3 regions of the Bradyrhizobium sp. 159 genome follow, and region 2 is predicted to be linked to each of the others. Evidence: riboswitches for the same ligand, from Rfam matches in the RefSeq annotation. Region 2 holds a riboswitch; each other region holds the start of a gene.
The links. Region 2 has a riboswitch for cobalamin ahead of IVA96_RS03310 (energy-coupling factor ABC transporter permease). Riboswitches for the same ligand answer to the same signal wherever they lie in the genome.
Positions count from the first base shown of each region.

Region 1 (3,271 bases), on a different contig from region 2:
GAACCGAAATTCCATCGGCCACCTGCCATTCAGTTTTCACCTGGTTCCAGCTATCCTGGTAGCGGATGTGGCTGTCGCTGACGTTGTAATTCTAGAAGCGGAGAGATTCATCGAGCCTGCCGTTGATCAGCGGCGTGCCGAAGTAGCGCGACGGGTTGCGGTCACCGTAGTCCGTGGACAGTGTCCAGGTGACGTCGTCGTTCTGCTTGATCTGGATCACGGCATGAAGCGCGACGTTCGAGGTGTCGTCGCGATCGACCCAGCCATCCGACATGTTGCCGGAGGCGGTGATCCGATAGGCGACGTCCTTGCTGACCGGACCGCCACTGTCCACCGCAATTCGCCGGGTCATGTTGCTGTCCAGCGACATCTCGGCCTGATTGCGAGGGACCCACAATGGCAGTTTTGAAACCACGTTGATGGCGCCGCCGACCGCGCCCGCGCCGTACATCACCGACGCAGGGCCGCGCAGCACCTCGATGCGCTCGGTCGACCAGGTGTCGAACGGAAAGGCCACCGTCCCGGCGCCGATATAGAGCTGGGTGCCGTCATACAGCGTCATGACGGAGCCAAGGCCCGTGAAGCCGCGGGTATTGAACGAGACGCCGCCATTGCCCGGTGCCGGGCTCGCCGTGAAGCCGGTGGCGTTTTGCGTCACCGCGTCGAGGATGTTCTGCTGGCCGCGTTCGGCGATGGTTTCAGCGGAGATCACCTCCACGCTGGCTGGCGTCTGCAGTCGCGTCAGGCCGAGCCGGCTGCCGGCCGTGCTCGCGCCGGTGAGGTTGAGCGTCGGTGCGGCGAAGACAGGACCAGTCGGCGCGGCAACCTGTGTACCGGTATTGACAGCTATGTTGCGCTGCTGGCGCAAACGCGCGGCGCTGGCGGTCGCAGAACTGCGTCGGGTGCTTTGGGCCCTCGGCGACGTTGCCGGCGACTGCACCACAACGGGGTCGAGCGTCTGGACCGTCCTTTCGGACTGTGCCCAGCCGTCGGTCGACAAAACCAGGCAGGAGAATGCAGCTGAGCGCAGAATCGCGCGGCGATACCGCGGCGCGAAGATTGTACGGGAGGTCATCAACAGACTCGCGATAACGTGGCACGTCACCGCGAACGCAGCTTGGCCGCTGCCTCAAGAAGAAGGCAGCCCCAACACCCACCAGGACACCCCGCCCAATGTGCTCGCGTGTGACCACGACTGACGGCAGGTCTCCTGGCTCGCGGGTCGTTACCTCTCGCCGCCTTCCCAGGTCCGCAGGCCCAGTGGCGTTTGGCGAAGGCTCACCGCTTACAGTTGCGGGGGCAGCCACGGCGTTGGGGGATCCCCGCACCGTATTCCCTATTGATCTCCCGAAGGAGAACCGTCGTTGTCACCCTAGTTTTATTTGCAAACGGCTGTCAATTGGATGTTTCGCTGCGGCAGAAGTCAGCGCGTGGCGCCGATCATCAGGCCAAGTCGAGGATTCGACACCGCGGGAGATGGCATGTCAGATCACGCGTCGATCCCTTATGAATTGGTTGCAGCGGTGAGCGTGGTGAGGTCTACTGCTTGCGCACAGGCCGACGAGGTCGCGATCACGACGCACACTACGTTCGACGTCGGTGACAACTCCAATGCCGTTCAAAGCTCCGCACGTATCCTTCGTATCGTTGCCGTTAAGGTGCCCTCCGGGATCAACCAGGCGATGATCGTTGGAAACTGGCTCGCGCGATGCTACGTTAGAGGGCATGCACGTCGAATCCACTCTCATTTGCCCGTCATGCGGCCATCGATCCATTGAGACGATGCCGACCGACGCTTGCCAATTCTTTTACGATTGCCGCGGATGCGGCACCCGGCTGAAGCCTAAATCGGGCAATTGCTGCGTGTTCTGCTCCTATGGCACCGTGCCTTGCCCACCGATCCAAGAGAATGGCAAGGGAGCTTGCTGCGGGTAGTTTGCCGATTTCCTGCGTGTGCCGATGAGTGCACGGGCTTTCGCGCGAGGATAACGCGATCGGCGTTGGGGTCCGGACCTCAATTGCTGCGCCGTCGCTCTTGCCCTAATCACGTGGGAATTCCGCCGCGAGCTCGCGCTAACGGGGCCCATAGAAGTGAACGAACGATGAACGGTACCCCGACAGCTATCGGGATCAGCCAGTACGTGAAATGAGGCAAGTCCTTCCAAAGCGGCAACTGCTTTCCATTGTCGACGTAGAACGATCGGGCGCTGGATCGACCTGAGTGGACCGCCGTCGATTCGAGCGGCGGCCGGGTCAACATCATTTCTTCCGCGGAAGACGTGGCCGACCGCATCGCCGACTTCATCAAGCAGACACGATACACGACAGGAGGGAGCATGCAGCATCGATCCACGCTTCGCGCGAGCCTCTCGGACTATTTGGCACCCTTGCCGTGCGCGAGGCAGCTGGAGCTCAGAGCTGCCGCCTATTCCGTCAAGCGTTCCCTCCCGTGACTTGAGCCCCCGGTTCCCGGATCATAATGATGTAACACTGTTGCGGATCGACACCCCGGCCTAGTGCATGGTACCGGTCATCGCCCGATCGATCGGAACCCCGAGTGACCCTTTCCTTCAGATTTGGCCGTATCCTGCCGCGCTCGCTGCGCGGTGCGATGACCATATTTGTGATCGCGACCTACCTGATCGCCGGCGTGCTTCACGGCGTGTGCGATCTGGATGTCACAAATTCGTCGCCCAATGTTGTCGTCTCCTTCGCCGACAAGGGCATCGGCCATTCCGACAAGGGCGCTTTGGCCGACCATCACTGTCACGGCTGCTTCTCCGTCTCCGTTCCGGCCCCAGTGATTGCAGCGGTAGCCGTGATGCGCCCGATAGAGATGGTACCCACGCTGCAGGTCGTTCGGCGCGGTCTGCCGCCCGGAATCGACCCACCGCCCCCGAAATTCCTGACCTGAAATGACCGCTGGGCGCATCGCGCCCTAGATCCGTCTTTCGTCAGGTTTTCACCATGTTTCCAAAGTGCGTCACGCGTTTCGCGTGCGCGACGGCGTTGCTGGTCAGTCCCTGGTTGCGCGGTGTCGCATTCGCAGACCCTCAACCTCGGAGCGGCGCTGCAGCGCGCGCTCGCGACCAGTCCGCGCCTGACGGCTGCCGAGCGCGACGTCGGGATCGCCGCCGGCCAGCGCATCCAGGCGGGGGCACTGCTCAATCCGGAACTGTCCTACGAACAGGACAATTCTTTCGGATCCGGTATCTACCGCGGCACCAAGTCGGCCGAGACGACGCTGCAGATCAGCCAGCTCTTCGAGCTC
Region 1 covers NZ_JADPKE010000072.1:27,730-31,000, forward strand. The annotation lists gene IVA96_RS20320 (TonB-dependent receptor plug domain-containing protein) at 92-1,075, opposite strand; cobalamin riboswitch at 1,183-1,378, opposite strand; gene IVA96_RS20325 (GDCCVxC domain-containing (seleno)protein) at 1,726-1,935, shown strand; gene IVA96_RS20330 (hypothetical protein) at 2,558-2,914, shown strand; partial or broken gene ihpA (divalent metal ion exporter subunit IhpA) at 2,968-3,271, shown strand, end outside.
Region 1: linked by a shared signal. The riboswitch ahead of IVA96_RS20320 (TonB-dependent receptor plug domain-containing protein) and the one ahead of IVA96_RS03310 (energy-coupling factor ABC transporter permease) in region 2 are both predicted to bind cobalamin.

Region 2 (3,271 bases):
AGGAACTGCTTTGACCGATGCCGATGGCGTGCGCCATGAGATGGCGGGGCTGCTCGGCCTGGAGACCAGCTTTGCCAAGCGCCGCATGCATCTGGGCTATCGTCTCGCCGAACTGGACACGCCGATGCCGGGGCACCGGGCAGGCGCACGCCTGCGCGGCCACGAGTTCCATTATTCGACGATCATCGCCCAGCCCGACACGCCGCTGGCCGTGGTCCACGATGCAACCGGCGCGGTCATTGCCGAGACCGGCTCGCGGCGGGGCCAAGCCACCGGCACGTTCTTCCATCTGATTGCGGAGGACCGGTGAGCGGTTTTGTCAGTTTCGTCTCCGCCGGCCCCGGCGACCCAGAACTCCTCACGGTGAAGGGGACTGCACGGCTGCGCGAGGCCGACGTCGTGCTCTATGATGATCTTGCCTCCGGCGCGATCCTCGATCTCGCCCGTCCCGGCGCCAATCTCGTCGCGGTGGGCAAACGGGCAGGGCGGCCCTCCACCAAGCAGCACCACGTCAACCGCCTTTTGGTTGACTACGCCGCAACTGGCGCGCGCGTGGTGCGGCTGAAGTCTGGCGACGCCGGCATTTTCGGCCGGCTCGAGGAGGAGCTCGAGACGCTGCGCGAGGCCGGCATCGGCTACGAGATCATTCCCGGCGTCACATCCGCCTGCGTCGCCGCCGCGCAAGCCGGCATCCCCCTGACCCGGCGCCACACCTCGCGGCGGGTGCAGTTCGTGACCGGGGCTGACGTCACCGGCGAACTGCCGCAAAACCTGAATTGGGTGGCGCTGGCAGATCCGGAGGCAACCACCGTGGTTTATATGGGCCGGCGCACCTTTCCGGCCCTTGCCGCAAAATTGATCGAGCATGGCCTGGCCGCAAATACGCCGGCGCTGTTTGCGGAATCTCTTGGCCGTTCCGACGAGCGGCTGGTCCGCACCACCATTGTCGAGCTTGCCGAGCAGCTTGCGCGCGGCGGCGCCGCTTCCACCGCCGCCGTCATCCTGTTCGGGGCGCTGGCAGGAGACGATCTGTCATGATGGCCGCGGCCGCCGTTCGCCCCTTGACGCCCGGCTCGCGAAAGGGGCACACAGGAGAGGCATGGTGCTCGACGCGGCGCAAAGCGCCGGAGCATAATCGGGAATGGGGGCGGGCGGACCCAGTTGCGGCGCCCAAATCCCCAGCCGCCCCCGCGACTGTAAGCGGTGAGGGGCTCCGATCAGCCACTGGGCCGCAAGGCTCGGGAAGGCCGGAGAACCCCAGTGAACCGCGAGCCAGGAGACCGGCCCTGCACGTTTTGAGGCCAAGGCCGTCGGGTGTGACGGCAGGAAGGATCTGAGCCATGCATATCGAACCCGGAATCGTGACGGGCGCCAAGCTCGTGTTGAGTTACGCAACCGGCATCGCCGCAGGCGGCGTTGCCTTGAAGCTCGCGGTCGACACCGTGCGCGAGCAGGGCATCGGCTCGTTCGCGACGCGCACGCTCGCCACCACCGGCCTCGTCTTCAGCTTCTTCCAGGTGCTGCCGCACTTCCCCGTCGGCGTCTCCGAGGTGCACTTCATCCTCGGCTCGACGCTGTTCCTGCTGTTCGGTGCTGCGCCCGCCGCCTTCGGCCTTGCGTTCGGCCTGCTGCTCCAGGGCGTCTTCTTCGTGCCGACCGACCTGCCGCAATACGGCATGAACATCACCACGCTCCTGGTGCCGCTGTTCGCGATTCAGGCGTTGGCCACGCGGATCATTCCGCGCAACACGGCTTACGTCGATCTGCAATACCGTCAGGCGCTGGCGCTCTCGACCGCCTATCAGTCCGGCATCGTCGCCTGGGTGGCGTTCTGGGCGCTCTATGGCTCCGGCTTCGGCGCGACCAACCTCGCCAACATCGCGGCGTTTGCGGCATCCTATGCGCTGGTCATCGTGATCGAGCCGCTCGCCGATCTCGCGGTGCTGGCGCTGGCGAAGTCGCTGCGCGGTGTCACTGCGCCCGGCCTCGTCACGCCGCGCCTGCATAACGGCGCTTGAGAGACAAGCGAAGGGCGGCCGGTGCGGCCGCCCTTCGCGCTCGCGATGCTCACGCTTTCCCTGATAGGCATCGGTTGCGGCGATCCCGGGCAGCTCACGCGCGCCGCGGCCCGTGCCATCAACGCTGCCGACATCGTCCTGATCCCGCGCAAGGGGCCGGCGAAATCCGATCTGGCGGATCTCAGGCGGACGATCTGCGCGGACGTGCTCACCAGCGCGAGCACGCGCATCGCCGAGTTCGACTTGCCAGTGCGGGACACGACTGAGGCGGACTACCAAAAGGGCGTGGACGATTGGCACGATGCGGTGGCGGCAACCTGGTCGCAAACCATCGCAAATCATCTCGACGGCGAGGGCAAGGTCGCGCTGCTGATCTGGGGCGATCCTTCGCTGTACGATTCCTCGCTCCGCATTGCGCGGCGGCTCGATCCGTTACCGACGATCGAGGTCGTGCCCGGCATTACTTCGATCCAGGCGCTGTGCGCCGCGCATGCGCTGCCGCTCAACGACATCGGTGAGCCATTCCTGGTCACGACGGGGCGGCGCTTGCGCGAAGGCGGCTGGCCACAAGGAGTCGATACCATCGCGGTGATGCTCGACGGCGGCACGGCGTTCGAGTCGCTCGCTCCGGAAAGTCTGCAGATCTGGTGGGGTGCCTATCTCGGCATGCCCAACCAGATCGTCATGTCCGGCGCGTTGGCCGAAGTCGGCCCGCGCATCGTCGCACTTCGGCAGGAAGCGCGCGAGCGGCATGGCTGGATCATGGACAGCTACATTCTCAAGCGCACGCGTTAAGCGAGGCTGCATGCTCCCCGAATGGGTCTACCAAGAGTGTCCCGAAATCTCCGCGATGCACCGCGAGGCAGCGATCGCGCGGCAGACGCAGTTGACAAAACCGACCGGCGCGCTCGGCCGGCTTGAGCAACTGGCGATCGAGCTTGCGGGCCTGCAAGCGACGGAATCTCCTCGCGCCGCGCGCGTGCCGATCATCGTCTTCGCCGGCGATCACGGCATCGTTGCGCAGGGTGTGTCGGCCTATCCTCAAGCTGTGACCATCGCAATGATGGCGAATTTTGCGTCCGGTGGCGCCGCGATCTCAGTGCTGGCGCGTGAGCTTGGCTCCAGCCTGGAGGTGGTCGACGCCGGCACGCTGGCGCAGGAACAGATGGCGGGCGTCGTCACCGACAAGCCGCGGAGCGGCACGCGCGATTTCAGCGAGGAAGCTGCACTTGAGCCGGCGGAACTGGCATTCG
Region 2 covers NZ_JADPKE010000018.1:195,229-198,499, reverse strand. The annotation lists gene IVA96_RS03320 (cobyrinate a,c-diamide synthase) at 1-310, shown strand, start outside; gene cobA (uroporphyrinogen-III C-methyltransferase) at 307-1,038, shown strand; cobalamin riboswitch at 1,084-1,304, shown strand; gene IVA96_RS03310 (energy-coupling factor ABC transporter permease) at 1,341-2,018, shown strand; gene cobF (precorrin-6A synthase (deacetylating)) at 2,064-2,813, shown strand; gene cobT (nicotinate-nucleotide--dimethylbenzimidazole phosphoribosyltransferase) at 2,824-3,271, shown strand, end outside.

Region 3 (3,271 bases), on a different contig from region 2:
CACATGTGGGTATGGATCTGAGTTCCGTCGGCGACAGAGGACGAGCAAACGCGGAAGCTGTCCACTGCCCAATCGAGATAGTTCCTCCACTGCGATTTGCGTAGCGGCAATCCCTCGCGCAACGCAGCCTCGTCGATCTGGATCATGGTCGCTCCAGCCGCCTCAAGATCGATCACCTCATCTCGGATCGCAAGAGCGATCTGACGGCATGTCTCGCTCCGCGAGATGTCGTCGCGGACAAACGACCAGTTCAGGATCGTCACCGGTCCGGTCAGCATAGCCTTGACGGGTTTCTTAGTCAGAGACTGCGCGAAGCGCCACCATTCAACGGTCATCGGCTTCGGCCGGGAGACATCTCCGAACAGGATAGGCGGACGAACGTACCGCGACCCATAAGACTGAACCCAGCCGTGCTTGGTGAAAGCGAATCCCAACAGCTGCTCGGCAAAGTATTGAACCATGTCATTGCGCTCGAACTCACCGTGTACGAGCACGTCCAGGCCGATATCTTCCTGCCACTGCACGGTACGGGCTGTCTCCGCTTTCAGAAGCTGCTCGTACTGCGCGTCATTCAGCGCTCCCCGCGCATGAGCCGCACGCGCATTCCGGACGTCGACCGTTTGCGGGAAGGACCCGATGGTTGTCGTTGGAAACATCGGCAATGCGAACGCGACCCGCTGGACGTCGGCACGCTGGGTGAACGCATTGCGACGGCGACGCATGCTATCGTCGATCGCGGCCATTCGTCCGGCGACATTCGCATTGTGGATCTCGGGCGATGTTTCGCGGGTCACGGCTGCGTCCTCGGAAAGCGCAAGTTCATCGGCCACCTCGGCAGCATGGCCGGCCAGCGCTTTGCCCAATATCGAAAGTTCCTTGAACTTCTGAACTGAGAACGCCAGCCACGTCTTCAGATTGGGATCGAGATCGGTCTCTAGCTCAATGTCGATCGGAACATGAAGCAGCGAGCAGGAAGGAGCAATCTGAACACGGTCCCTGCCCAGCTTTTTGACCAAAGGGGCAAGTTGGTCGAGCAGCGCCGCAAGATTGGAGCGCCAGACGTTGCGACCATCAACCACGCCTAGCGAGACCACGAGATCTCTGCGGGCTGTGGCGACAATTGCGTCCAACTGGTCGGGTGCCCGAACCAGATCGACATGAAGCCCGGCAACGGGCAAGGCAAGGGCTGTTTCAAGATTGTCGCCGATAGCGCCGAAATAAGTGGCCAGCATGATTTTAAGGGCCGGCACAACCTTTGCGAAATGAGCATAGGCCCGGCGGACAGCCGCCCGCGACGCTTCGTCGATGTCCATCACCAGGCATGGCTCGTCGAGCTGAACCCATTCAGCACCGCACGAGGCTAGTTCGCGGAGCACATCGACATAGACTGGGAGGAGCCTATCAAGCAGCGACAGCGGATTGAATGCGGGATTTGCGCTTTTGCCGAGCTTCAGGAAAGTGACTGGGCCAACTAGGACGGGGCGCGTTTGGTAGCCGAGGCTTTTTGCCTCCTCATATTCCTCGATCGGCTTTCGAGAGGAATACTTAAAGATCTGATCCTGGTGAAATTCCGGCACCATGTAGTGGTAGTTGGTATCGAACCACTTCGTCATTTCCTGTGCGGCTACGCCTGGCCCATGCTGAGTGTGATCACCGTCCTGAGCGCCACGTGCCATGGCGAAGTAGGTCTTGAGCGACACAGCACCTTCGGTCCAGCCGTAGACGTCGGGAATGGCTCCGACCATTACGCTGGTATCGAGCACCTGATCGTAGAGCGAGAAGTCATTCGAAGGAATGACCGTCACACCGCAGGATTTCTGCCGTGCCCAATTAGCGGCACGAAGTCCACTCCCCGCCTCGAGGAGCTCGGCTTCGCTGGAGTTTCCCGCCCAGTAGCTCTCGAGCGCGAACTTGAGTTCGCGTCGTGGGCCGATGCGTGACGTCCCCAATGTGGCAACGGGAAGCGAAAGAATAGACATAGATCAGACCCCATAATTGGGGCAAAGGCCATGGCGGACGCATGCAGCGAATATCGCGTGAGCGACAGCTGCTTGGCGCACACCGGGACACCCCGCCCGTGGACGATATATTGTCGAGGCAGGTCTCCTGGCTCGCGGGTCGTCGCTGCTGTCCGGCCTTCCCGAAGCCGCATGGCTTCAGTGACTTCGTTGGACAGCGGCTCGCCGCTTACAGTTGCGGGGGCAGCGCCGGCATTGCACCGGCTTCCCTCTTAGCTCCGGATCAAACGAAATCCGAAGACCACGACGGCTGGCATTAGACGCACGAGGATCGATCCGTCAACCTACTAAGTGTTGCCGCGATATTGCCCAAGCGATTGCCAGCTGTACCAGTTAGGGCACAACGGTCTTACTCCCGGCCTGGTAAAAACGCGTGGATCTGTGAAGCCTCCGCTTATGAATGCGTCCGCTCAACACCCTCTTGGCGTAGTCGTGAGCTAACGCGAGCAGAACGAACGCGCTGGGCGCTTCGACATCTGCGTGATCGCGACAAGCCTGGTCTTTTCCGTCAGCAGCTTCTCGAACTCGCCCGTGAGGAAGTTGCGATCATGCTCGGCCGACATCCGCTTGAACACAGCGCCATGAGGCTCCTTAGGGTTGCCAAGGCCGGGATTGCTCCAGGATCGCACGGATGATCAGGTCGGACTGCCTGTGTTCGGCGGACCCCGCGACGAGCCGCGAGCTCGATCGCCTCCGTGGCGTTGGTCAAGATGATCTCCTCGGTGCGCCAAGCACTTACGTGCTGAGCGACTTTGGCGCGCCTTCGTTGTTTCCGTCGCCGCTGGCGAGTAGTGCAGCCTGGACGTTGGCCTGCGCGACATCGCAGGAACAGTTCCGGACCTCAGGATGCACGCTGACTTGCGAAACTGGAGTAAGCGGCGAGAGCGCGGGCGGCGGGGATCCTGCTATGACCCTAGGCTCATGCACGCGTGCATGGTGACCACGGCCAAGCGGATGCCGAGCTTCTCGCACGTCTTCAGGATCTCCGGACCGATCTCGTCGCATCGAGACCGTCTCTTCGGCTTCGAAGTGACGTCGCTTTAGATATCCTGCAGAGCCCTTCGAGGGCTTCTCGGAGTCGATCGGCGCCTTAAGGTCATAACGATGTTGATCGACCTCGATCCGCCCCACGCGGTCGGCGGCCTCCACAAGCGCGACATCTACTACTTCGTTAGCGAAATCGAGCGGTGAAGCCTTCTGGACGCGGGCTGCTTATGCTGTCTTAGACGGGACACAGGTGTCAGGCACCGGAC
Region 3 covers NZ_JADPKE010000081.1:20,318-23,588, reverse strand. The annotation lists gene metE (5-methyltetrahydropteroyltriglutamate--homocysteine S-methyltransferase) at 1-1,979, opposite strand, end outside; cobalamin riboswitch at 2,079-2,279, opposite strand; gene IVA96_RS21650 (hypothetical protein) at 2,456-2,593, opposite strand; gene IVA96_RS21645 (4Fe-4S binding protein) at 3,231-3,271, opposite strand, start outside.
Region 3: linked by a shared signal. The riboswitch ahead of metE (5-methyltetrahydropteroyltriglutamate--homocysteine S-methyltransferase) and the one ahead of IVA96_RS03310 (energy-coupling factor ABC transporter permease) in region 2 are both predicted to bind cobalamin.